DNA from 2 places in the Heyndrickxia acidicola genome. Region 1 is predicted to be linked to the other one. Evidence: predicted binding sites of a transcription regulator. Region 1 holds the regulator's gene; the other holds the start of a gene.
The links. The regulator NrdR, encoded in region 1, represses ribonucleotide reductase genes. The targets are predictions, from matches to a motif close to AACACNATATATNGTGTT.
Positions count from the first base shown of each region.

Region 2: the regulator NrdR is predicted to act here: its motif matches at 9,981-9,998, upstream of A5N88_RS01655 (vitamin B12-dependent ribonucleotide reductase).

Region 1 covers NZ_KV440953.1:71,335-83,865, forward strand. The annotation lists gene icd (NADP-dependent isocitrate dehydrogenase) at 1-55, shown strand, start outside; gene mdh (malate dehydrogenase) at 166-1,104, shown strand; gene polA (DNA polymerase I) at 1,764-4,397, shown strand; gene mutM (DNA-formamidopyrimidine glycosylase) at 4,455-5,285, shown strand; gene coaE (dephospho-CoA kinase) at 5,390-5,992, shown strand; gene A5N88_RS00310 (glyceraldehyde-3-phosphate dehydrogenase) at 6,165-7,196, shown strand; gene speD (adenosylmethionine decarboxylase) at 7,998-8,378, shown strand; gene nrdR (transcriptional regulator NrdR) at 8,884-9,339, shown strand; gene A5N88_RS00325 (replication initiation and membrane attachment family protein) at 9,476-10,876, shown strand; gene dnaI (primosomal protein DnaI) at 10,888-11,826, shown strand; gene ytxC (putative sporulation protein YtxC) at 11,971-12,531, shown strand, end outside.
Region 2 covers NZ_KV440953.1:362,699-375,229, reverse strand. The annotation lists gene spoIIIAA (stage III sporulation protein AA) at 1-551, opposite strand, end outside; gene efp (elongation factor P) at 1,242-1,799, opposite strand; gene A5N88_RS01685 (M24 family metallopeptidase) at 1,965-3,026, opposite strand; gene aroQ (type II 3-dehydroquinate dehydratase) at 3,028-3,471, opposite strand; gene A5N88_RS01675 (YqhR family membrane protein) at 3,711-4,214, opposite strand; gene A5N88_RS01670 (DUF1385 domain-containing protein) at 4,385-5,341, shown strand; gene A5N88_RS01665 (SA1362 family protein) at 5,506-5,847, shown strand; gene A5N88_RS01660 (patatin-like phospholipase family protein) at 5,862-6,746, opposite strand; gene A5N88_RS01655 (vitamin B12-dependent ribonucleotide reductase) at 7,332-9,887, opposite strand; gene A5N88_RS01650 (hypothetical protein) at 10,053-10,265, shown strand; gene A5N88_RS01645 (lipoate--protein ligase family protein) at 10,341-11,177, opposite strand; gene A5N88_RS01640 (rhodanese-like domain-containing protein) at 11,564-11,947, shown strand; gene A5N88_RS01635 (AAA family ATPase) at 12,223-12,531, shown strand, end outside.

The DNA of each region.
Region 1 (12,531 bases):
AACTGAAGTGAAAACTTCTGAGTTCGGCTCTGAATTAATTAAAAACATGGATTAATAGCTGTTTTGGTAATGGGGGATTTATCCCCCATTTGCTATGAGCGGAACTTTATTAACCTGCTAACATAAGAGCACGTTGCATTCAAATAATCTTTAGGGGGGTTTCAAATGTCATTGATTAGAAAAAAGATTTCTGTTATCGGCAGTGGTTTTACAGGTGCGACTACAGCATTTTTATTAGCTCAAAAAGAGCTTGGAGATGTGGTACTGGTTGATATTCCACAAATGGAAAACCCGACAAAAGGAAAGGCTTTAGATATGCTTGAGGCAAGCCCTGTTCAGGGGTTTGATGCCAATATTACCGGTACTTCAAGCTATGAAGATACAAAGGATTCCGATATTGTCGTCATTACTGCAGGGATTGCCCGCAAGCCTGGTATGAGCCGAGATGATCTTGTTCAAACCAACCAAAAGGTAATGAAAAGTGTTACACAGGAAATTGTAAAATATTCTCCTGACTGCTTTATCATAGTTCTTACAAATCCGGTGGATGCAATGACCTACACCGTTTTTAAAGAATCCGGCTTCCCTAAAAACCGTGTAATCGGGCAATCCGGCGTATTGGATAGTGCTCGTTTCCGCACGTTTGTAGCACAGGAATTGAATCTTTCTGTAAAAGACGTAACAGGCTTTGTTCTGGGCGGCCACGGAGATGATATGGTTCCGTTGGTACGTTATTCCTACGCTGGGGGAATACCTTTGGAAACATTGATACCGAAGGAGCGTTTAGAACAAATTGTTGAGCGCACACGCAAGGGCGGCGGAGAAATCGTTAACCTTTTAGGGAACGGAAGCGCTTATTATGCACCAGCCGCGTCACTTGTTGAAATGGTGGAGGCACTTGTCAAAGACCAGCGACGCGTACTTCCTTCGATCGCCTATTTAGAAGGAGAATATGGCTATGAGGGTATATACCTTGGTGTTCCAACAATATTAGGCGCGAATGGCATTGAAAAAGTCATTGAGCTGGATTTGCTGGAAGAAGAAAAGGCAATGCTGGATAAGTCTGCAGAGTCCGTAAAAAATGTAATGGCTGTGCTTGCTTAAGTACTGCCAGGTTAAATGAAAAGCATATCCTCCTTTGCGGAGGATATGTTTTTTTATTGCATCCCTCTATAAAATGCTAAACCTGAGGATGTTTTCTTGTCCAGCACCTATCGGCTATTGAATATTCGTTCATAAGGAGCAGCGATCTAATAGGGCCAGCTTTTTTTTGTTGAGTTAAGGAATTTTTCTTTAAAAGGGCTGCAATTAGTTGAAAAGTTAAGGTATTTATTCGAAAATCAGCTGCATTTTATTAAAGGCTGTTTTCTCATAGTTTGTTGCTTTTCGCAAAAGTGTTGAATCCATAACAAATGGGGGATCGTGGCATCTTTTCGTTTTCAGTCATTTTGTTTTCAAGCCTGAACCCTGTGTATTCAAGATTCATTTATAAATAGCAACAAAGCTTACGAAAAGAGCCTTATTAAATAATGATGGCATTTCCACTAGAAAGCTTTCTGCCTCATACTTTTTATTTCCGCATAACCCTGTGATACTCCATTCTATAAATAAAATGATTAGATCAATTCCCCATGCTGTGCTTCAAAATACGGTAAAGCATTTAAACCACTCAGAAGTCAGGCAATTTTCCCTTTTACAATGAACATGATAGAATGAGTTTAAGTAGAAAACGGTCTAGTTCCAGGCTGCAGGAGGAATGACATTTGAAAAAGAAAGTAATTTTAATCGATGGCAACAGTATTGCATACAGAGCCTTTTTTGCCCTGCCTCTCTTAAATAATGATAAGGGAATTCATACAAATGCCATTTATGGTTTTACAACGATGCTAATGAAAATTTTGGAGGAAGAAAAACCTACTCATATTCTTGTTGCATTTGATGCAGGCAAAACAACATTCAGACATAAAACGTTCCAGGAATATAAAGGGACAAGGCAAAAGACCCCTTCTGAGCTGTCGGAACAATTTCCATTTATCAGAGCGTTATTGGATGCTTACGGAATTAAAAGGTATGAGCTGGAAAACTATGAAGCGGACGATATTATAGGTACCCTGTCTAAACAGGCTGAAGCAGAAAACTACGAAGTAAAAGTCATATCAGGCGATAAGGACTTAACTCAGCTAAGCTCTGAGAATGTATCGGTAGGAATTACCCGAAAAGGGATTACCGATATCGAAGTATACACACCTGAGCATATCCAGGAGAAGTATGGGTTGACTCCTGCACAGATCATCGATATGAAAGGTCTGATGGGAGATACGTCCGATAACATTCCAGGGGTACCTGGAGTCGGAGAGAAAACCGCTATTAAGCTTTTAAAAGAGTTCCATACTCTTGAACAGCTCCTTGAATCGGTAGAAAGCGTCAGCGGGAAAAAACTGAAGGAAAAACTGACGGAGTTTAAGGATCAGGCTATCATGAGCAAGAAACTGGCTACGATTGACCTCGAATCCCCGATAGAAATTAATGTGGAAGACATTGAGTATACAGGCATTAATCAAGACCAGTTAATCGATTTATTTAAAGAACTTGGATTTAACTCACTACTAGAAAAGCTCGATGGAAAAGTCCAGGCATCTCCTAAAGAAGAAATAAAAGAAATTTCATTTGAAATCATCGAGACGATTACAGAGGATATTTTTACAAGTGACGGGTCTCTTTATCTTGAGATTCTTGAAGAAAACTATCAGCATGGGGAAATAGCCGGCCTTAGTTTGAAAAATGATAAGGGTTTATTCTTTTTTACAGCGGAAGCAGCTATCTCCTCTGAGTCTTTTAAAAAGTGGGCAGAGGATGAATCGGCTATAAAGCATGTCTATGATGCAAAGCGTTCGATTGTTGCCCTTAAGAGAAGGGGCATCGAGCTGAAAGGGATCGATTTTGACTTGCTGATTGCTTCATATTTATTAAATCCATCAGAAAATGTGGAAGATTTCACCTCTGTCGTTTCAAGACACGGATTTGAAAATATTGAAAAAGACGAGCTTGTATACGGGAAGGGGGCAAAAAGAAAGCTTCCGGATGTACAGGCACTTGCAGATCATATAGCAAGAAAAGCGGAAGGAATTGATCAGGTCTATAGCAGATGTCTTTCTGAGCTTGAGCAGAATGAACAATTAAAGCTGTTTGAAGAACTGGAAATGCCTTTATCCTTTATCTTGGCGGAAATGGAATCAACCGGAATTCGGGTTGATGTAGAAAGATTAAAAGAAATGGGAGCGGAAATAAACGGAAAGCTTTCCGCAATAGAAGAGAAGATACATTCCCTGGCTGGAGAGGTATTTAATATCAATTCGCCTAAGCAACTGGGAAGTATACTTTTTGACAAACTCCAGCTGCCTGTAGTGAAAAAAACGAAAACAGGATATTCCACTTCAGCCGATGTACTGGAAAAGCTTGAAAGCGAACATGAGATTGTAAAAGAAATTCTTCAATACCGCCAATTAGGTAAGCTGCAATCTACTTATATTGAAGGGCTTTTAAAAGTGGTTCATGATGATGACCAAAAGGTCCATACGCGGTTTAATCAAGCACTTACCCAAACAGGACGACTTAGCTCTACTGATCCGAATCTACAGAACATCCCAATCCGTCTTGAAGAAGGCAGGAAAATCAGACAGGCTTTCATTCCCTCTGAAAAGGATTGGGTCATTTTTTCAGCCGACTATTCACAGGTTGAATTACGGGTCTTAGCGGATATTGCAGACGATGAAAAGCTGATTGAAGCCTTTAACGCAGACATGGATATCCATACGAAAACGGCCATGGATGTTTTCCATGTAAGTGAGAGTGAGGTTACCTCCAATATGAGAAGGCAGGCGAAAGCCGTTAACTTTGGAATTGTCTATGGCATCAGCGATTTCGGGCTTTCACAAAACCTGGGAATCACAAGGAAAGAAGCAGCCAAATTTATTGATCGATACTTCCAGAGCTATCCTCAAGTGAAAGAATATATGGAGGAGATTGTCAGGGAAGCCAAACAAAAAGGGTTCGTCAGCACGCTTCTTAATCGCAGAAGATATATTCCTGAAATTACTAGCAGAAATTTCAATATACGAAGTTTTGCGGAAAGAACAGCCATGAATACGCCGATACAGGGAAGTGCTGCCGATATTATCAAAAAAGCCATGATTGAAATGGCGGACAAACTTCAAGCGGAGAAATTAAAAACAAAATTATTGCTTCAGGTCCATGACGAATTAATTTTTGAAGCGCCTAAAGAAGAAATTGAGTTATTGAAGGAATTCGTTCCGGAAGTAATGGAAAATGCGTTAGAACTCAAGGTCCCGTTAAAAGTTGATTTCTCCTATGGCCCAACATGGTTTGACGCAAAATAGGCATAAAACTTTCATTTCATTTGAAGAAGAAACACAGCAAAGAGAGGGGAGAAGCAGATGCCTGAATTGCCAGAAGTAGAAACCGTCAGAAAAACGTTGAAAGAACTTGTAACAGGAAAAGAGATTGACCATATTTCAGTGTACTGGCCAAAAATTATTAAAAAGCCTGTGGAAGTTGAAGAATTCACGGATGCATTAAAAGGTCAGGTAATTGATGATATTGGCAGAAGGGGAAAATTCCTGCTTTTCTATACAAATGATTTTACGTTAGTATCGCATTTGAGAATGGAAGGGAAATATGGAGTATTTCCGGAAGGAGAACCGCTGGATAAGCATACCCATGTTATTTTCCATTTTACAGATGGAATGGAAATGCGGTATAAGGATGTTCGTAAATTCGGCACCATGCATTTATTTTTAAGGGGTGAGGAATTTAAATCCGAGCCGCTGGATAAGCTTGGCCCTGAACCTTTTTCTGATGAATTTACTCCAGACTATTTAAAAAATAAATTTACTAAGACGGAAAGAAAGATAAAGGCCGTCCTCCTTGATCAAACAATCTTGACAGGGCTTGGAAACATTTATGTAGATGAGGCGCTTTTCCGGGCTGGAATTCATCCGGAAAGAAAAGCCAAATCACTTTCGGAGGAAGAAATCGGCCTTATTGCTAAGGAAGCCGCAGCAACTCTGAGTGAAGCAGTAAAACAGGGAGGAAGCACGATACGTTCCTATATTAATTCACAGGGACAAATCGGTATGTTCCAGCTTCAATTATTTGTTTATGGGCGCAATGGAGAGGCATGCCGTAAATGCGGAACCGTGATTGAAAAAAGAGTTTCAGCAGGCAGAGGTACCCATTATTGTCCGAAGTGCCAAAAGGAAACATAAAAGAATTTTATTATCTAAGAGATATAAGATAGCACCTTTCCTATAGCCTTTATGGGCAATAAAATTTTATTTTGTATCTTAACGTTAGAGGGGATAGCAGGATAATGGCATCTATTATAGGCTTGACAGGCGGCATTGCCAGTGGAAAAAGCACAGTTGCTAAAATGTTAATTGAAAAGGGCTTTATCGTTGTTGACGCAGATCTTGCTGCAAGGAAGGTAGTGGAAAAAGGGGAAACCGCCTATTACCAAATTGTCCGTGAGTTTGGTGAAAGCATTTTAAATGAGGACAAAAGTATAAACCGCACAGCACTTGGCGACATTATTTTTAATCATAATGACAAACGATTGCTGCTGAACAGCTTTGTTCACCCAGCTGTTAGAGCCTATATGAATAAGGAAAAAAATGCAGCAATTGCTGATGGAAGGCATACTATCTTTCTGGATATTCCGCTGCTTTTCGAAAGCAAGCTGATGAGTATGGTGGAAAAAACAATCCTTGTATTTGTGGATGAGGATGTGCAGCTGGAAAGGCTGATGCTTCGGAATCAATTGTCTGAACAGGATGCAAGGGCCAGGATATCGTCCCAAATGCCGCTGCGTGAAAAAATTCTTTTAGCAGATGCGGTTATTAATAACAATGGATCTTTGGTTGAAACGGAAAAACAACTAAACTCTTATATACATGAATGGAAGTTAATCCCCTAGCACGCGGGCCATTGGAGGCAGTTCCCTCTGATGGCCCTTTTTTATGGAATCGTTTATTTTGAATTTAACAAAAAAGGACAAAATTAATCATGTAAAATTTATTTAATTATGTTATACTAATTTTGGTTGAAACAATCATTAAGTATAACACTAATTAAAGGGAGCTGCTAAGATGAGAACAAAAGTAGCTATTAATGGATTTGGCCGTATAGGCCGCATGGTATTTAGAAGGGCTGTTCTAGATGAGAATCTAGACGTCGTTGCTATTAATGCGAGCTATCCAGCTGAAACATTAGCTCATTTAATAAAGTATGACACAGTTCATGGGAAATTTGATGCAACTGTGCTGACAGATGAAAATTCTATTATTGTAAATGGCCATCGTATTGAATTGTTAAATAACCGAAATCCAGAAGAACTTCCTTGGAGGAAAATGGATATAGATATCGTCATTGAAGCGACAGGGAAATTTAACAGCCGTGAAAAAGCTTCGATGCATCTGGAGGCGGGAGCTAAAAAAGTTATTCTGACTGCCCCAGGCAAAAATGAAGACGTTACCATTGTAATGGGAGTAAATCAGGACACGCTGAATATTAAAGAGCATCATATTATCTCCAATGCTTCCTGTACAACGAATTGTCTGGCACCTGTAATAAAAGTGCTTGATGAACAATTCGGGATTGAAAACGGTCTTATGACAACCATCCATTCCTTTACAAATGATCAAAATAACATTGATAATCCACATAAGGATTTGCGCAGAGCAAGGGCTTGCGGTCAATCAATCATTCCTACCACTACGGGGGCAGCAAAAGCACTGGCTTTGGTTATCCCTCATTTAAAAGGAAAGCTCCACGGGATGGCACTTCGAGTTCCAACTCCGAATGTTTCATTGGTCGACTTAGTCGTTGATTTAAAAGGAAATGTGACGGTAGAAATGGTGAATGATGCTTTTAGAACTGCAGCAAACGGTTCGCTGTACGGTATTCTGGATATTACGAATGAGCCATTGGTATCTGTGGATTTTAATACGAATCCTTATTCCAGTATTATTGACGGCTTATCTACCATCGTGATGGAAGGGAAAAAAGTGAAGGTCCTTGCCTGGTATGATAATGAGTGGGGATATTCCTGCAGAGTAGTGGACTTAGCTAAATTGGTGGCTGCTGAAATGAATAGTGAAATTAAGCTGAATATTGGGTAAAGGAATATTGTTTTTCTATAGAAGCCCATTTGTTAAAGGAGAAATCCTTGACAAATGGGTTTTTATTTATTCATATTCACTGTCTAGCCCAGCGCTTGCGCTTTTCTTATTTTTTGCAGCAAACACCTTAAGACATCCCATTTTCCTCAACATTTTCAACGATTGTTATTTGTCCACTTAGGTCAAGTTAATAAAAAAATGTCGTATTACTTTTAAAACAGTTGAAAAAAGGGAACAAGGTACCGAGCGGTCTAATGGACGGCTGTAATTTTACCTTTACAGCCAGAGCTATATTTCGAAGCTTATTCTCTAAACTTTGTTGCTGTTTGGTGAATGAAATTGTAAAACAAATTCAATATGCAAGCTTCTAAACAGAGCGAGTAATGATGCCTCTAAGAAGGCAGCAATCGAAGTGAAAACAGCTTTAACAAAAGTGAAGGGAGTTGAACAACTGACTAAAATGAAACAGTTTGGACGATCCCAACTGATGATGTCGCCGTAATCAGGTGACTTTGGCGAAGACAAAGTGAAATGGCATTTCCCACCTAAAATTCTTTGGTTTTTCGAGATTCACAAAATAAAATCATATTCACATGTTGCAAAACCACTCTAAACCAAGTATACTATTTTTCGTGAACTTATTAGCTCATGAATGACAAGATGCAGAAAATTGAATAGACTTGCAGTTACTTAAAGGGTTAGGACCTCTCTGGACTAACTTTCCCCCGTGGTAGTTGCATAACTCAAATATTGCAAATTGTTCTTAGATCGCTAAAATCTATCTTTAAGGGGGAACGATCGATGGAAACAATGGGTCGTCATGTAATATCTGAATTATGGGGTTGTGACTTTAATAAACTGAACAACATGGATTTTATTGAAAAAACGTTTGTTGATGCAGCATTAAAGTCCGGTGCCGAAATAAGGGAAGTAGCTTTTCACAAGTTTGCTCCACAAGGTGTGAGCGGTGTTGTGATCATTTCTGAATCACATTTAACCATTCATAGCTTTCCCGAGCATGGTTACGCAAGTATAGATGTCTATACATGTGGTGATCTTGATCCGAATATTGCAGCGGATTACATTGCTGAAGCGTTGGAAGCTGAAACATGTGAAAAAATGGAACTGCCTAGAGGTATGGGTCCAGTCCAAATGAAGAAAGCAAAAGTGGCAGCACACTAATCTGTAACTAAAGTCAATATGGACATGAAAATAAAAACGAAAAGAGTGGCCGATGATTACATTGGCGCACTCTTTTTTGTTATAGAGGTAATTTACTGGTGCAATTTGGAGTTTGCGCAATACTGCCCGACTTGACTCACACCGGACATCGCTGAACGGATGCCCTCCGCTTTTCCTTTTGTCCAGCTCCGTGTGCCATCGGCTCGAGGTCATAATCCAAGCCATCAAAGAGGTTAAAGAGCGAACCTCTTAGCCGCCTTGTCTTATGCTGGTCGCCGGTAAGCGGGCACACTTCGCTTTTCCCTGTCCAGCTCCGTGTGCCATCGGCTCGAGGTCATAATCCAAGCCATCAAAGAGGTTAAAGAGCGAACCTCTTAGCCGCCTTGTCTTATGCTGGTCGCCGATAAGCGGGCACACTTCGCTTTTCCTATAATAAATTCTTGTGATTTTTGAGGCTTTTATATATCATGTAGATAATAGTGTTCGTTTGAACGGAGCTGATTAAATGAAATGTCCGTCTTGCCATCATAATAGCACCAGGGTAGTTGACTCGCGCCCTGTTGATGAAGGACGTTCCATCCGAAGAAGGCGAGAATGCGAGGAGTGTCTATATCGTTTCACAACATTCGAGAAAGTGGAAGAAACACCGCTGATTGTTGTGAAAAAAGAAGGAGTCAGGGAAGAGTTTAACCGTGACAAAATTTTGCGTGGACTCATTAAAGCGTGTGAAAAGCGGCCTGTGGCGTTGGCTGATTTAGAAAAAATACCGATGGAAATAGAAAACAGCCTTCGCAGCAAAGGCTATTCTGAAGTGAATTCTGAAATTGTCGGTGAAATGGTTATGGATAAGCTTGCAGCTCTTGATGAAGTTGCCTATGTCCGATTTGCTTCCGTCTACAGGCAATTTAAAGATTTAAATGTTTTTTTAGAAGAGCTGAAGGATCTTTTAAAAAAAGATTGATCTTAAAATGAAGCTCAGCTTCATCCTAATAGACATTGACTTGCAGGCTCGTTTGACTGTCTTTTTTCATTGACTGTTAAATGAGCCTCACTCAACTTTGCTTATCCATGCACAAAAAGTTAAGGATGTGCCATCCATGAATCAATTATGGAATCATATGCAGCCTGTGGATCGTTACCAAGTAGCCTTAAATGGGATTTTGCATGATTTTGACCGAAAGGTGCTATCATTATTATATCAGCCTTTAATTGGCGCCGGATGCTTTAGTCTTTACATGACTCTTTGGAGCGAAGTGGAGGAGAACCGGCTTTCATCAGAGGAATGGACTCATTACCATCTTATGAATTTTTTATCTGTAAATTTAAGGGAGATATATGAATACCGAATAAAGCTGGAAGGAATGGGACTGTTAAAATCTTTTGTTCAAAAAACGGGGGATGAGCGGATGTTTATTTATGAATTGCAGCCTCCATTATCCCCGGAACAGTTTTTTACTGATGGCATGTTAAATGTATTTCTTTATAGAAAGCTTGGGAAAGCTCATTTCTCCCGTTTGAAAAAATACTTTTCAGACAAATCACCAATTACTCATGAATATCAGGAAATTACACGTACCTTTCAGGATGTCTTTGCGTCACAAGCTGGCGGGGCAAACATTCTTATGGATGAAGAGGGACAGCATGAAAGCAGGGTGATGTCCGACCATGAATATTTTACACGGAAAGAAACAAGCTCGATCAAAATCGAAAATACGGATTTTGATTTTGAAATACTAAAAGCCGGTCTTCACGAAATGATACTGCCACAGAGGGCACTGACGGCTCCAGTGAAAGAAGCCATTCTTAAATTATCATTTTTATACAATATTAACGCAGTTGACATGAAAAATCTCCTGCTTACTGCTTTAAATGATGAGCAGGAGATTGATATTGAGGAACTCCGCAAAGCTGCCAGAGACTGGTATCAAATTGAGAATGCAAATGAATTGCCGAATCTTGTTGACAGGATACAGCCCCCAGTTTACCGGGGAAGTACTGAAAAGGTGTCTACGCAGGAAGAAAAACTGATTGCTTATCTTGAAACGACTTCTCCTAGACAGCTCCTCATTGATATTTCAGATGGAGCGGAGCCTTCCAAGGGTGATCTGCAGGCTCTTGAAGAAGTGATGTTCCAGCAGCAGCTGTCACCTGGTGTTACCAATGTTCTCATTCAATATGTTATGCTGAAGACAGATATGAAGCTTTCAAAGAATTATTTGGAAAAGATTGCTTCTCATTGGTCCAGGAAAAAGGTTAAGTCTGTTAAAGAGGCAATGGAGCTGGCAAAGAATGAGCATCGCCAGTATCAGGAGTGGGCGGAAAACAAGAAAACCCAGAATAACGTCCGGAAACAGCCAATCCGAAAGGAAAAGCTTCCTGACTGGTTTGTGGAAAATGATGAGACAGAAAATCAAAGTGTCCAGGCAAAGCCGGATCAGGAATCAATAGAAGAAAAACGTAAGAGATTGGAAGAACTTCAAAAGAAATTTAAGAAATAGGCGGTGATTGAATGGACAGGATTGACCAGACCCTTGGGAGAATGATGAACAGCGGCGGCTTTCAGCAAAGGTATGAGCAAATGAAGCAGGAGATTATGTCACATCCTGATGTTCAAGCCTTTTTAAGGGAACACACTGGTGAAATTACCCAGACAATGCTTAAAAACAGCATGATGAAGCTGTATGAATATATTTCTCAGGCGAAGAATTGCCGAAATTGCCCGAGTCTTGGGGAATGCGCCAACATGATGAATGGATACGAGCCGGAGCTTTCCTTAAGAGGCAGCTCAATCGACATTCATTACAGAAAGTGTCATCGCAAGGCAATTGATGATGAAAGAAAACAACTAGAAAAAATGATCCAAAGCATTTATATGCCAAAGGACATACTTGGAGCGTCTTTTGGTGATTTCTCTCTTGATACAGAGGGCAGGCTGAATGCCTATGAATTTGCAGTTGACTTTGCAAGCAGATATGAGCCGGGCAAAAAGATGAAGGGCCTGTATTTATACGGTAACTTTGGTGTAGGGAAATCCTATTTGCTTGGTGCCATTGCAAATCAGCTTGCAGAAAAACAAATAGCCTCATTGATTGTATATGTACCTGAATTCTTTAGGGAAATGAAGCAGTCTCTTGGTGATCACACTTTAAGCGAAAAGCTTGAGAGAGTAAAAAAAGCCCCTATTCTTATGCTTGATGACATTGGTGCGGAAGCAATGACGAGCTGGACAAGAGATGAAATTTTAGGTTCGATCGTCCAATTCAGGATGCAGGAAAATCTGCCAACCATTTTCACTTCGAATTTTGATTATCAAGGTCTTCAGCATCATTTAAGCTACACGCAAAGAGGCGAAGAGGAAAAATTGAAGGCTGCCCGCATAATGGAGAGGATAAAATATCTTACGACTCCGGTCAGGGTGGAAGGACCCAACAGAAGGACAGGCATGTAAACGCCTGTCCTTTTGCTTTTTTCTATTCTAAATCAAACAAGCCCTCCATATAATTTAGTAACTCCTGTCATAGGAATTCCATATTGAGCTTGAGGCAGAAATAAGGATTTAGCAGGATGAATGTCAGGTTAAGGGGGGCCAAGAGTGGAACTTATCGTAAAAGGCTTTGATGATGCCGTATGGCTTAAAGAATACTTTGCAAAAAGAGGAAGAAGCATTTATTTCTCAGAAACGATCTTTCAGAATCAAAAGCAGTACACTATGACCATTTCCGAAGTGGATACTGGTACAATAGAGATTCAGGAGGCCATTGTCCACTTTATTATGATAAAAAAACGGAATGACTGGGTAAAAGATATCCTCAGTGATATGTACTATTTTAAAGAAGCGGAGGAACAGGACAACATAACAGAAATAGTTGACGGCATGTTTAAAGGAGAACGCAAGGAACTGACTTCGCTTGTTGGGGAAGTGGATGAAACACGGATGATCCATGATGCTGTTTCTTCTTTTATCCGACAGGGGGATTCCATCTCATTTGACTCGTTTATAACATTTCGGTTAAAGGATTATTTTCAATGTTTAACAAGCTATATTGAAATGGCCATTGATGAGTATAAGATGGAGCAAGATTACCAGGTATTTATCCAGATGCTCCGGGATTATGTTAAAAACCGCAAGCCGAGAAAAAACATAGTTCGTATT
Region 2 (12,531 bases), 290 kb from region 1:
GCAATTTCTGATCGTTCATCAACTATTCCAACCTTCAAAGGAGGTATTTTTTTTTCAGGGATCCCGGAGGAAACGATACGGGCTAAATCTCTAAGAACGGTCGTCTTTCCGGTTTGCGGAGCCCCGATAATCATTGTGTGGCGCCACCTGCTTTTAAACAGCTGCGGAACAAGAGGCAAGGCTGCCCCTATTTTTTCACGGGCAATTCGAATATTAAATGAAGAAACATTCCGGATTGCTTTAACATGCCCTTCTTCTAGTATTACTTTTCCTGCAAGGCCAACTCGATGGCCGCCTTCTACAGTGATATATCCCTTTTTCAGTTCTTCTTCAAGTGTATAAAAAGAGTAGTTCGCCAATTTGTCGAGAAATTGCTCTGCATCTTTCTCCTGCAACCTATATGGCAGAAAAAAAGAATTTCCTCCTGCCATCAGTTCAATAGGCCGGTTAATGCGCAGCCTGACTTCTTCAAGTTTTTCTAAATTGTTATCCGGAAGCCGATGTATCATTTCTGAAATGGAATGCGGCAATATAGCAAGAATATTATCCACATACACTCCTCCTTCACCTGGTACGAATTAGCTGCAATCGTCTGTTTCAGCATCTTTGGGTTGTCCCTTAACCAAATAAGTACAAGCTCGTTAGTAAAATGTATTCAAACCATAACGATTTATGCGTAAAGGATTATAAATAATATTTGACATGGCTGTGGCTTTTAATAAGGTAAAGATTCGGAGTATGGTTAACTATGAAGGCAGCACAAGCCTCAACAGAACAAAAGGCTCTTGTTGAGATTGGAGAGGAATTCAACCTGCAGGATAACCAGGGCACTCTCCGTGTCTCTCGTAAACACCTATGTTGAACTGAAGTCATAGTTGTGGAGCGGAAGGCACGAGACTCCTGCGGGGAAAGCAGGCTTAGGGAGACCCCACAGGAGCTTGCGACGAGGAGGCTCCCGGCCGCCCCTCGGAAAGCGAGTGCCTGCAGCGGTAATCAACTTGCAGGATGACCAGGGCACTCACCATTGTCTCTGTTACATCCCATGTTGATTTGAAACCAAAGTTGATTGATCGGAAAGCACGAGACTCCTGCCGGGGGTACAGCGTGTTGGGGAGACCCTCGAAAGCTTGCGACAGCAGGCTTCACAACTGCCTGTGTAAAGCAAGTACCTGCAAAGGAAATTAAAATCAAATAAAAAAACTGATTGGATTCTCCAATCAGTTTTTCAAAAGGTTACAGCATTATGCTCTGGAAACGTATGAGCTGTCTGTAGTGTTAATGATTAATTTATCTCCCTGGTTCACAAAGAAAGGAACTTGAACAGTAAGACCCGTTTCCATTGTTGCAGGCTTTGTACCGCCGGAAGCAGTATCGCCTTTAATTCCAGGCTCTGTTTCAGTTACAGTCAATTCAACTGTATTAGGCAACTCCAAGCCAAGGGTTTCTTCCTGGAACATCATAATAAATACTTCCATGTTCTCTTTTAAAAATTTCAGTTCATATTCAATCGCATCTGAACTCAATTCAATTTGTTCATATGTTTCGTTATCCATGAATACGTGCTGGTCGCCGTTTGCATATAGATACTGCATTTTACGGTTATCAATTTGTGCTTTCTCCACTTTTTCACCTGCACGGAAGGTTTTTTCCTGAATAGCCCCTGTGCGGAGGTTTCTAAGCTTAGAGCGTACGAACGCGGCTCCTTTACCAGGCTTAACGTGTTGGAAATCAAGAACACGCCAGATTGCGCCGTCTACTCCGATTGTTAACCCTGTACGAAAATCGTTTACTGAAATCATGCTAATTTTCCTCCTGTAATCGGGCTCCATCTGTTTTATCAGATTATAAGCCCATATTCCAATCTACATTTTACTATAAAAGTCTTCTTTTGATATATATAAAAATCATTAACTAGAGATATTTCCCTAAAAAAACACTCCATTTCCTTCATAATTAGAGGAATTTTATAATATTATCAATTCTTTTGTCGAATGTGTGAGCAGTTCAATCGACTGATCCGTAATTAAAGCATCATCCTCAATCCGGACTCCGCCAACACCTGGGAGATAGATGCCTGGTTCTATCGTTACAATCATATTGGGCTCTAGGGCAAATTCAGAGCGGACGGAAAGACTTGGTCCCTCGTGAACCTCCAATCCGATTCCATGGCCAAGGGAGTGACCGAAGTATTCACCGTACCCATGATCTAAAATATATTTTCGTGAAACGGCATCCGCTTCTATGCCTGACATGCCAGGTTTAAGCGTGTTTACAGCCAGCAGCTGTGATTCAAGGACAATATCATAAATTTCTTTCAATTTAGCTGAGGGCTCTCCAACCGCAACAGTACGTGTAATATCTGAGACATACCCATTATAAAGGGCTCCATAATCCAATGTGACAAAGTCTCCTTTTTCAATCACCTTTTCACTGGCCACTCCATGCGGCAATGCTGACCTTGTTCCTGATGCAACAATCGTGTTAAAAGAGGAAGAAGATGCACCGCTTTTTCTCATAAAAAACTCAAGCTCATTTGAGACTTCAAGTTCTGTCAGCCCCGGCTTTATGAAACCTAAAATATGCTTGTAGGCCGCGTCTGCAATATCTGCAGCTGTTTTTATCAGTTTAATTTCAGACTCCGTTTTAATCAGACGCAGGCTTTCAATAAGATTGGACACCGGTATTAATTCGGATTTAATGGCTTTTTGATACTGTGTAAACGCTGAATAGGTTACATCCGTTTCTTCAAACCCCAGCTTCTTGATTCCCAGCTTTTCAGCCTGAGCGGCAATCTCATCAAGCAATATACCTTGGTGCTGAACAATCTCATATCCTTCTGCCTGCTTTGATGCCTGCTCAGCATAGCGGAAGTCTGTGATAAAAAGCGCTTTCTCCCCTGAAATTAAAGCAGCTCCTGCCGTCCCTGTAAAGTTTGTGATATAACGGCGGTTATACGTACTTGTAACAAGCATTCCATCAATGCTATTCTTGGAAAATTGCTCTCTCAGTTTAGCTAGTTTTCCCATACTATTCTCCCCTATTTATGTATTCTGCCAGCGCCTTAACAGCAAGCTCATATCCAAAAAGGCCAAACCCAACTATTTGACCTGCTGTAACCGGTGCAGTAACAGATTTATGACGAAACTCTTCCCTGGCGTGGACATTTGAAATATGTACTTCAATGACAGGTACATCAATGCTTGCTATCGCATCTCTGATTGCATAGCTGTAATGGGTAAAAGCCCCCGGATTCAGGATAATTCCGTCATATTCGTTCATTGCGCTATGCAATTTGTCAATTAAAACACCCTCATGATTGGATTGAAAGGGATCAATTACAACCTGGAAGCTGTTCTCCAGCTTTTTCAAGTTTTCTTCCAGGACTTCAAGGGATTGTTTGCCATATATCTTTGGCTCCCGCTTCCCTAGCATATTTAAATTTGGGCCATTTAAAACTAGAAATTTTTTCATTGCAACACCTTATTTTATAAAAGATTCATTCATAAGCTTATCATATATATTGGAAAACTTCCATAAACGGTGCTGCTGATATTTGTGCCCAATACGTTGTAGATCTGAAGGGGATCCAGATGACTAAATGAACTTAAGCAATTGCTGCTTTTGTTCAAGGCTGTTTTCACATAAATTGTTATTTTTTCAAGAGTGTTAAATCCATATAAAGAACCTTGTTCAATGAAGACTGTCTTCTTTCACATCCGATTTTTTTCCTTCTGCCTTTTCCGATGGACTATATTGCTTTGTTCGAATGAAATGGAATACCCGATAAAAACACCATATAAAACATAAATGCAAACACTCGTAATAATGGTATTTGAATCTATCCTGAAAAAGGGCTTCATACTTGGAAATATTGGATTTAAAATAAAAAACACAATTAAAAACAGAGCAACTCCATAAAAGACCCCTACCCACATAGAGTACAGCTTTCTCAAAATCAAAAAGTAAAGAAATGCAACTCCAATGGAAAGAATGCCATAAACAAAAATAGTGATCACAATTCCTATCCAGGTTTCTTTCCAGTTTCCTACTGTAAACGGTTCTAATAAGATATTAGGTTCAATTTTTGTAAATTGAAAAAAGTAGGCTAAATAAGCAATTAAACTCCACATAATTCCGCCCACAAAACCTGTAACCACTACCAGCTGCATAAAAGAAATGGAATGTTCATTCTCTTGTATCATATTCTCATCCATGAATTTCACCTCAAAATATTGTTCTTTTCCTTATGCTAACCATCTATATTAGGTCTAGTCGTTTTTTTTATTTTTTAGTAAAATAGAATTATCGAATTTTTTACAAACCGCGTAATGTTAAACGACTCGGTAAGAAGGATTCTTAAACTAATTAGGTTGGTGCTAAATATATGAAAAAATCTCAAGTTCCCGCATATGGCGGCCAGGCGGTAGTCGAGGGTGTTATGTTTGGCGGCAAAAGCCAAACGGTTACAGCAATCCGACGAAAAGATCAATCGATTGATTATTTTTATTTGCCCAGAAAATCTTATCCTGTCCTGCAGAAACTGAAAAAGGTTCCTTTCCTTCGTGGAATTATAGCCATTATAGAGGCTAGCGCCAATGGTTCTCAGCATTTAAATTTCTCAAGCGAGCGTTTTAATGTGGACCCTTTGGAGGATGATAAGATTTCTGAAGAAAAACCATCCAAAGCCACAATGGTTTTAAGTGTGGCTGCCTTAGGTGTTTTATCCTTTTTATTCGGTAAATTTATTTTTACACTTGTACCTGTTTTTCTTGCCAGTCTCCTGAGCCCCGTGTTCTCGAGTCCGGTATCCCAGATTCTGATTGAAGGATTATTTAAACTGCTCCTTCTAATAGGCTATATTTTCTTTGTTTCTTTAACTCCTATTGTTAAACGTGTATTTCAATATCACGGCGCCGAACATAAGGTCATTAACGCTTATGAAAACCAGCTGGAGCTGACAGTGGAAAATGTTCAAGCGCAGACCCGTCTACACTATCGATGCGGGAGCAGTTTTATTCTATTTACTGTGGTTGTCGGCGTCTTCATTTATCTGCTGGTGCCTGTAAATCCTTTATGGCTGCGTCTTGTGGATCGTATATTATTAATTCCTGTTGTACTTGGCGTTTCTTTTGAGGTGCTTCAGGTTACAAACAAACTTAGGAATGTGCCGGTTTTGCGTTTCCTTGGCTATCCTGGCCTATGGCTGCAGCTTTTAACAACAAAAGAACCTGATAATGATCAGGTAGAAGTAGCGATTGCTTCTTTTAATGAATTACTTCGGGTTGAAAAGGAAGGACTGCCTTCCGCAGAGATGCCAGAAAGTTCTTCTATTAGTATCTAAAGGGTTTTAAAAGCGGAAGGCTGTGGAATTAAATTGTTAAGGCTTTCCACAGAATGAACTTTTTATAATTTCATGCAATGTTTTTCTTCTTTTATGGAAAATTGGAATAGAAGGTTTAATTTGCGGGAAAAATGCTTATGATGCTCATAAGGAGGTGGCTTTTATTGAGAAGCAGCAAATGGATCGTTGGTATTGTATCGATACTTGCTATAATAGGTCTCCTATCCTCAATTGGAACCTTTCTTAAATCAGGGCTGATCTTCATTTTAATTGCAGCGGCCATCTATCTTTTATACCGATTTGCCTTTGGAAACGGAGAAAACAAAAAAGAACAGCAGGCTTTCTTAAAAGCTGCTCGCAAATCGAGAAAACGTTTGAAAAAACGTCACGCAGATGGCACTGTTCGAGCCCACTTACGCAAAAAGCCGATACGGAAGAAGTCAGAAGTCCAATTGACAGTGATTGAAGGAAAAAAAGGGAAAAAGAAAAATCGAGCTGTATTTTAGCCCGAAGATTTTTCCTAATAAGTCCAGGTTTTTAAAAACTCATTTGTTTTCATGCGCCCAATCTCAATTAGGGCGTCTTTTTTTTCTGGCGTAATAGTGAATTCTGTCGTTAAGTCTTCCTTTATAGAGATGAACACAATATCCTTTTCATGCTTTCTGGAAATATAACGGGCATCATGGGCTTCTTTCATCGTAATGAATAAAGCTTCGAAAAGCTGAATTGCGTTTTTAATGACACGCTTAGGCCGTTCCCGCTGACTTGAAGACAATGTGATACCTAAAACAGGGCGAATTTTCGGTTCCCCCTCCTTTACAAAAATCCACATTGGAAAGTTGCTTAACACGCCTCCATCTACTATCGTATTGACCCCGCTTAGGCTTCTAAGCTTAATAGGTTCAAAAAAATAAGGCAGACTCGAACTCATTCTAATTGCCCGGGCAACAGGGAAGGTTTCTTTTGGAATACCATACTCTTCTAAATCATCAGGAAGGACCAGCAGCCGGCCGTTTGTTAAATCAGATGCTACCACGTAAAAGGAATTGGGAGGCAAATCAGAAAACGTATAAACGCCTTTTGCCGCAAGCTTTTTTTCAAGCCATTCTTCAAATACATTTCCTTTATAAAGACCCATTCTCCAATAAAGCAGCAGCCACTTTGCAATCGGCATAGGAAGCAACACGTTTCTCGAGTCCAGGAATTCCTTTAATTCTGTTTCATTTAAGAGCATTTCAATCTCATTACTCGAATAACCGGCCGCTGCAAAGCCGGCAAGAATCGACCCTACACTTGTACCAGCAACCCGTTTAAAACGAAACCCTTTTTTCTCCAGCATTTCATAAGCACCTATGAGCGCCAGACCTTTTATTCCCCCGCCGGAAAACACAACATCGATGTCCATACGTCCTCGCCTCTGCTTTCCTCTCCTCATGTTGGAGGTTTCAAGTCATACTCATTGCTCCTGCCCTCATGAGGATATTTCGGAAAAGGGATAATTTCCATTATTCTATTTTTAGGTAAGGCAGAAGAGATTTAGAACAGAAACCTCTCTGCATAAAAAAGGGATATCGTTTTATCCAATAAAAAAAGCCTGCCTCTTTATATTTAAAAGCAAGCTTTTTACAAAGTCTGTGTTTTTGAAGCTTGTTACGATCCGTGCTACAAATACATCACACCTCTCCATTTTGTTTTCGAATAGTTGCATTTCATAAGAAATTGTTTACATTTATTATTTACATTTATTGACATTTCCGAATAAGAATTATGGCAGCTTCCGCGATATCAATAATTCATTTTATCCGGTTTTTGCTCCCACAATTTATAAGGAGCCAGTGAATTATAGAGCTGATAATAATTGAACTACTCAGGTTTTTCACACACATATAATTCCTATTTTTCTAATGATAAGTTGCGATTTGTCCCTCGTTTGCTGCATCTTTGATTAAACCTCAAAAAAAAAGAAGAGGGAATGCATTCCCTCTTCTTTTTACAATCCGCATTTCAGCTGGGCATGGCAATTATCACATGTATTGCATCCACCATGCTCTTTCACTTTACCTGTGCGGCAAACAGGGCAGGTATCCCCTATTTCAGAACCATATGTGACGCTGGTTGATTGAAGCGCCTGAATAGTTTCCACCAGGACGACCTGCTGTTTTTCAGGTTTAAAAGCAACCTCTTGGCCAGTTGTATTTTCTTCTGCCTTTAGGGTCAGTACCTGAGAATCGCGGCTGCCGTCTACATACACTGTACCCCCTTTTGCACCGCCATTGTAAAGTCTTTCGTATACTTTTTGAACCTGCTCCACTGTATAGCCGCTTGGCGTATTAACAGTTTTGGAGATTGAACTGTCAATCCAGCGTTGAATTACGCACTGCACATCTGCATGGGCTTCCGGGGCCAATTCCATTGCCGTTACAAACCATTCTGGGAGCTGGTTAGATTCAGCAGCAGGGTTTGCATCCAGGTACTCCTGTACAATGTCAGCTTTTACTTCAATAAATTTACCAAGACGGCCGCTGCGATAATAAGTAAAGGAGAAGTACGGCTCAAGCCCAGTTGAGCACCCTATCATCGTTCCTGTTGAGCCTGTTGGGGCAACAGTTAACAAATGGGAGTTGCGTATGCCTGTTTCAAGAATCGATTGTCTGATTTCTTCCGGCATTTTTTTCATATAGCCTGTAGAAATGAATGCTTTTCTCAGGCGGGCAGTTTCTTCCTCTGTTTCACCTTGCAAAAAGGGAAAGCTGCCTTTTTCTTTTGCCAGCTCAACGGATGTATTATATGCCGTTACAGCAATTGTTTCAAATACTTTGTCAACAAGCTCATTTCCTTCTTCGGAACCATACTCTTTTTCACAATAGATTAAAAGATCGGCAAGACCCATTACGCCAAGTCCAACTCGTCTTTCACCAAGTGCCTGCTTTTTATTTTCAGCCAGGAAATATGGTGTAGCATCAATGACATTGTCCTGCATACGGACACCAATCTCCACTGTTTTCCTAAGCTTTTCAAAATCAACTGTTTTTGTTGTTTTATCTGCCATCTGCGCGAGATTTACTGCAGCAAGGTTACATACACTGTATGGTGCGAGTGGCTGTTCACCGCATGGATTTGTCGCCACTACCTTTTGTCCATAAGCTTTGGCATTGGTCATGTCATTGGCGTTATCAATAAAGAAGATGCCGGGTTCTGCCGAATAGGTAGCACAGATATTGATCAGATTCCATAGCTCTCGGGCTTTCATTGTGCGGTAAGTACGTACCTTATGCCCAAGTTTTTCCCATTCACGAACGTCTCCTACTTCATGCCATTCATCATTATATTTTGCCATTTCTTCCTTGGTGTAGCTCTCAACATCTGGGAAGCGAAGTTCATAGTCCATGTCTTTTTCTACAGCTTCCATAAAATCGGCTGTTAGGCAAACCGAAATATTGGCACCTGTTAAAAATTCAGGATTATGCACTGTATACGTTCCGCCTGTGTTCAGCTTTTCTTCTGCTTCAAGAATGATGTCGGAGCTGAACCCTCCCTGTCCAGAAATCGGCTTATAGTTCAGGATGCCCTGATACATATCTGTTTCTATTTGTGTAAGAGGAGTAAATTTAAGTTTTTCTCTTGCGTGTTTCTTAATAACCGGGTCACTTGTGTTTTCAATCAGGAATCGAAGAATGCGAGGGTTTTGCATTTTTGAGATGATAAACTCCACAATATCCGGATGCCAAGAGGAAAGCATAATCATTTGGGCGCCTCGGCGAGATCCGCCCTGTTCAACAAGGTGTGTCAGCTTCGCAATATCATCCAGCCATGATACGGATCCTGAGGATTTTCCATTTACGCCTTTTGCAAGAGTATTCCTAGGACGAAGGGTTGAACCGTTTGTACCGACTCCGCCGCCGCGGCTCATTATTTCCATCACTTGTTTTCTGTGCTCTGAAATACCTTCGCGGGAATCCGGGATGAAAGGCATAACATAACAGTTAAAATAAGTTACTTCAGTGTCTGCGCCAGCCCCATATAACACCCTTCCTGCAGGGACAAAGTTTAGGTTTACAAGCTCCTCATAGAACTTTTCAAACCATTCTTTCCGCTTCTCTTCTGTTTTTTCGACGGAAGCCAAGCCTGTTGCGTTTCTTTTTGCAATTTGCTCATAAAAGATTTCAAGAGGCTTTTCAATCACATCTAACGGCCTTGTAATCACTCCTGTTTCAAGCTCACCGGGCTGGTCCAAAGCTGTTCTGTATTCTTCATCAATTAAAATATCAGCTCGGTTATTTTCCCAATCTATATTTTGAATTACCCCCATGCCGCGTGCTGGAAATTTCGGATCTTCTTTTATCGTTAATACCACAAAGTCCCCTTCCGTAAGAGTTACTTTTTCTGTGTCTTTAAAAGCATAACGATCAATCATGACAAGTCTTGAAACACCTTTGTGAGTAATATACATGTCAGGAGTGATAGGGTGTACCTGCGGAAATAAGGAGATGTCCTTATTCAACCTTTCCACATTGATTTTCAGTATTTTTGCAGACGTAACAGACATTCTGATTGCCAACTCCTTCAATCTTTCTTCTACTCTATTTTTTATTTACTATATCTTAAATTATCATGTACTCATCTAAGAAATCAACCGTTTAACACAATATATAGTGGATTATTTTCTTCAATTAACACTACATATAGAAAATAAGGTCAAGGATGTCTGCGTTTGTCAAATAATGAAATACATAATATTAAGCGTAATTTAGAGAGATTGGCAGAATTTGTAGTTATTTTAGAAGAAAATAGGGCAATATCGGGGTTGCGAAAAACCCGAGCAGGAACAAAGGCTAAGAAAAAGGGAAAAAGCTGTATTCTCGCTTCCTCCCCTAAAAAAATATTTTTAATTTTTTCTCTTCCCATATCTTACTTTGCTAACTGAAGCACAGAAATCGTTCATCTCTATTAATGGCAAGGCTCCTGAATTAAAATCTAGGACTGATGCAATTAGTTCTTATTATCTCTTAAAATTCCATTCATGAGACTCATAACGGGATTTCGCCAGATTGTTGACATACTCCAATTCTGACGCAGCCAGTTCATACGGCTCCAATTCAATATTTAACCCTTCTTCAAAGCCCTTTTTAAAAGCTGCTTTTGCTTCATCAAATGAAACGGGCTCATTCCTGATTTCATTCATGGCAACGGCTTTATTTTTAAAGGCTCTTTGCATTCTTTCTTTAACGCGGTCACTTGGGTATTTAAAGATACTGAATAATTTATCTTCATCCAGATCAAGAAGGATGGAACCATGCTGCAAGATGACACCCTTCTGTCTTGTCTGTGCACTTCCAGCTACTTTTCTGCCTTCCACCACAAGTTCATACCAGCTTGGTGCGTCAAAGCATACGGAGGATCGGGGATTTTTAAGGCCCTCTTTTTCTTCCTGAGTTCTCGGCACTGCGAAATAAGCTTCAAGTCCAAGTCCGTGAAATCCCTTTAAGATTCCTTCAGATATCACCCTATACGCTTCTGTAACCGTTTTAGGCATTTCAGGATGCTCTTCGGAAACGATTACACTATATGTAAGCTCATGCTCATGCAGGACGCCGCGTCCTCCTGTAGGGCGTCGAACAAATCCCAGACCATGCCGCTGGACGGCATCGAAATCAATTTCTTTCTCCGCCTTCTGGAAATACCCTATTGAAAGAGTAGCAGGATTCCACCCATAGAATCGAATGGTAGGAGGAATTTTCCCTTCACTATGCCAATCCAGCAATGCCTCATCCAAAGCCATGTTAAAGGACGGGGAACAATGCCCTGAATCAATAAAGCGCCATACCTCTTTTTTCATTTTCATAACCTCTCTATTGTCCAGCTGCGAGCACCATCGGCTCGAGGTCATAAGCCCAGACGTCCGAGAGGTTATAGTGCGATCCTCTCTGCCGTCTAGTCTTATGCTGGTCGCCGATACCCAGGTGCTCTCAGCTTTTCTATTGTCCAGCTGCGAGCATGAAGGTTAAAATTCAAACCTTCCCTTACCATCGGCTCGAGGTCATAAGCCCTGCAGCCGATAATTAGGCGCTCTTTGCTTTACTGAATAAATTTCCACTTATTCAGTTTATCAAATCAAGTCTAGTAAAACAAAGAAAGTGAAACTTTTAATAAAATAATTTTGATTCATTCCCCTATCATGAATATAATAGATTTAGTGCAACATCTTAGAAAGGGGAAAAGAAATTGACTAACTATATTGTACTTATTATCCTGATCGTGGCTGTAATTGCCTACTCAGTATTCACCTACTTCTTCCAAAAGAGAACTGTTAAATCCTTAACAGAAGAGGAATTTAAAGTAGGTTACAGAAAGGCTCAGCTAATTGACGTGAGAGAGCCGAACGAATTTGAAGAAGGACATATTCTGGGTGCTAGAAACATCCCTCTCTCACAGCTTAGAATGAGAGGCAAGGAAATTCGGACTGATCAGCCGGTTTATTTATATTGCCAAACCGGAATGAGAAGCGGACGTGCAGGCCAGACACTTTATCGTAAAGGGTATAGGAACCTTTATCATTTGCAGGGTGGATTTAAAAAATGGACAGGAAAAATTAAAACAAAAAAATAAACCTGCTACAGCAGATTGCTTCAATATAATAATACAATTGCAAACTTATACAGAAGAACCGCAGTCCGTCTGCGGTTCTTTTTGCTTTAGCCTGCCTGCCTGCCTCCATTTCAAATGCTATTCTTATTAGCTATGTATTCTGAATCAGCCCCCTCCCCCTACGATTTGGCAATGAGATATTCTAGAGCCCTGCTTTTTAGAAAGGAAAACGTTATAATAGAATCAAAATATTTTTTGCGCCAATTACATGAATGAAAGGGGAATGTCCTATCCATTTGAAAAGCATTTCATTGAAAACTTCTTTTAAAAAAGATAGCTACCCTTTTACTTTGCCTTTATTTCAATCATTCCACTCACTGTCATTTGATGCCCCTATCATAATATTTGCAGGAGAAAATGGAACCGGCAAGTCTACTCTCCTTCAGGGAATAGCTGCAGCAGCTCAAATCCCATCAGCAGGCGGTTATGAAATCGAAGACGATACTGACTTTATGAATTCAAAAAAGCTTGCTGCTGCTCTGAAATTGAGTTGGAACAATCGAACCAGGAGTGGTTTCTTTTTGCGCTCTGAAGACTTTTTATAC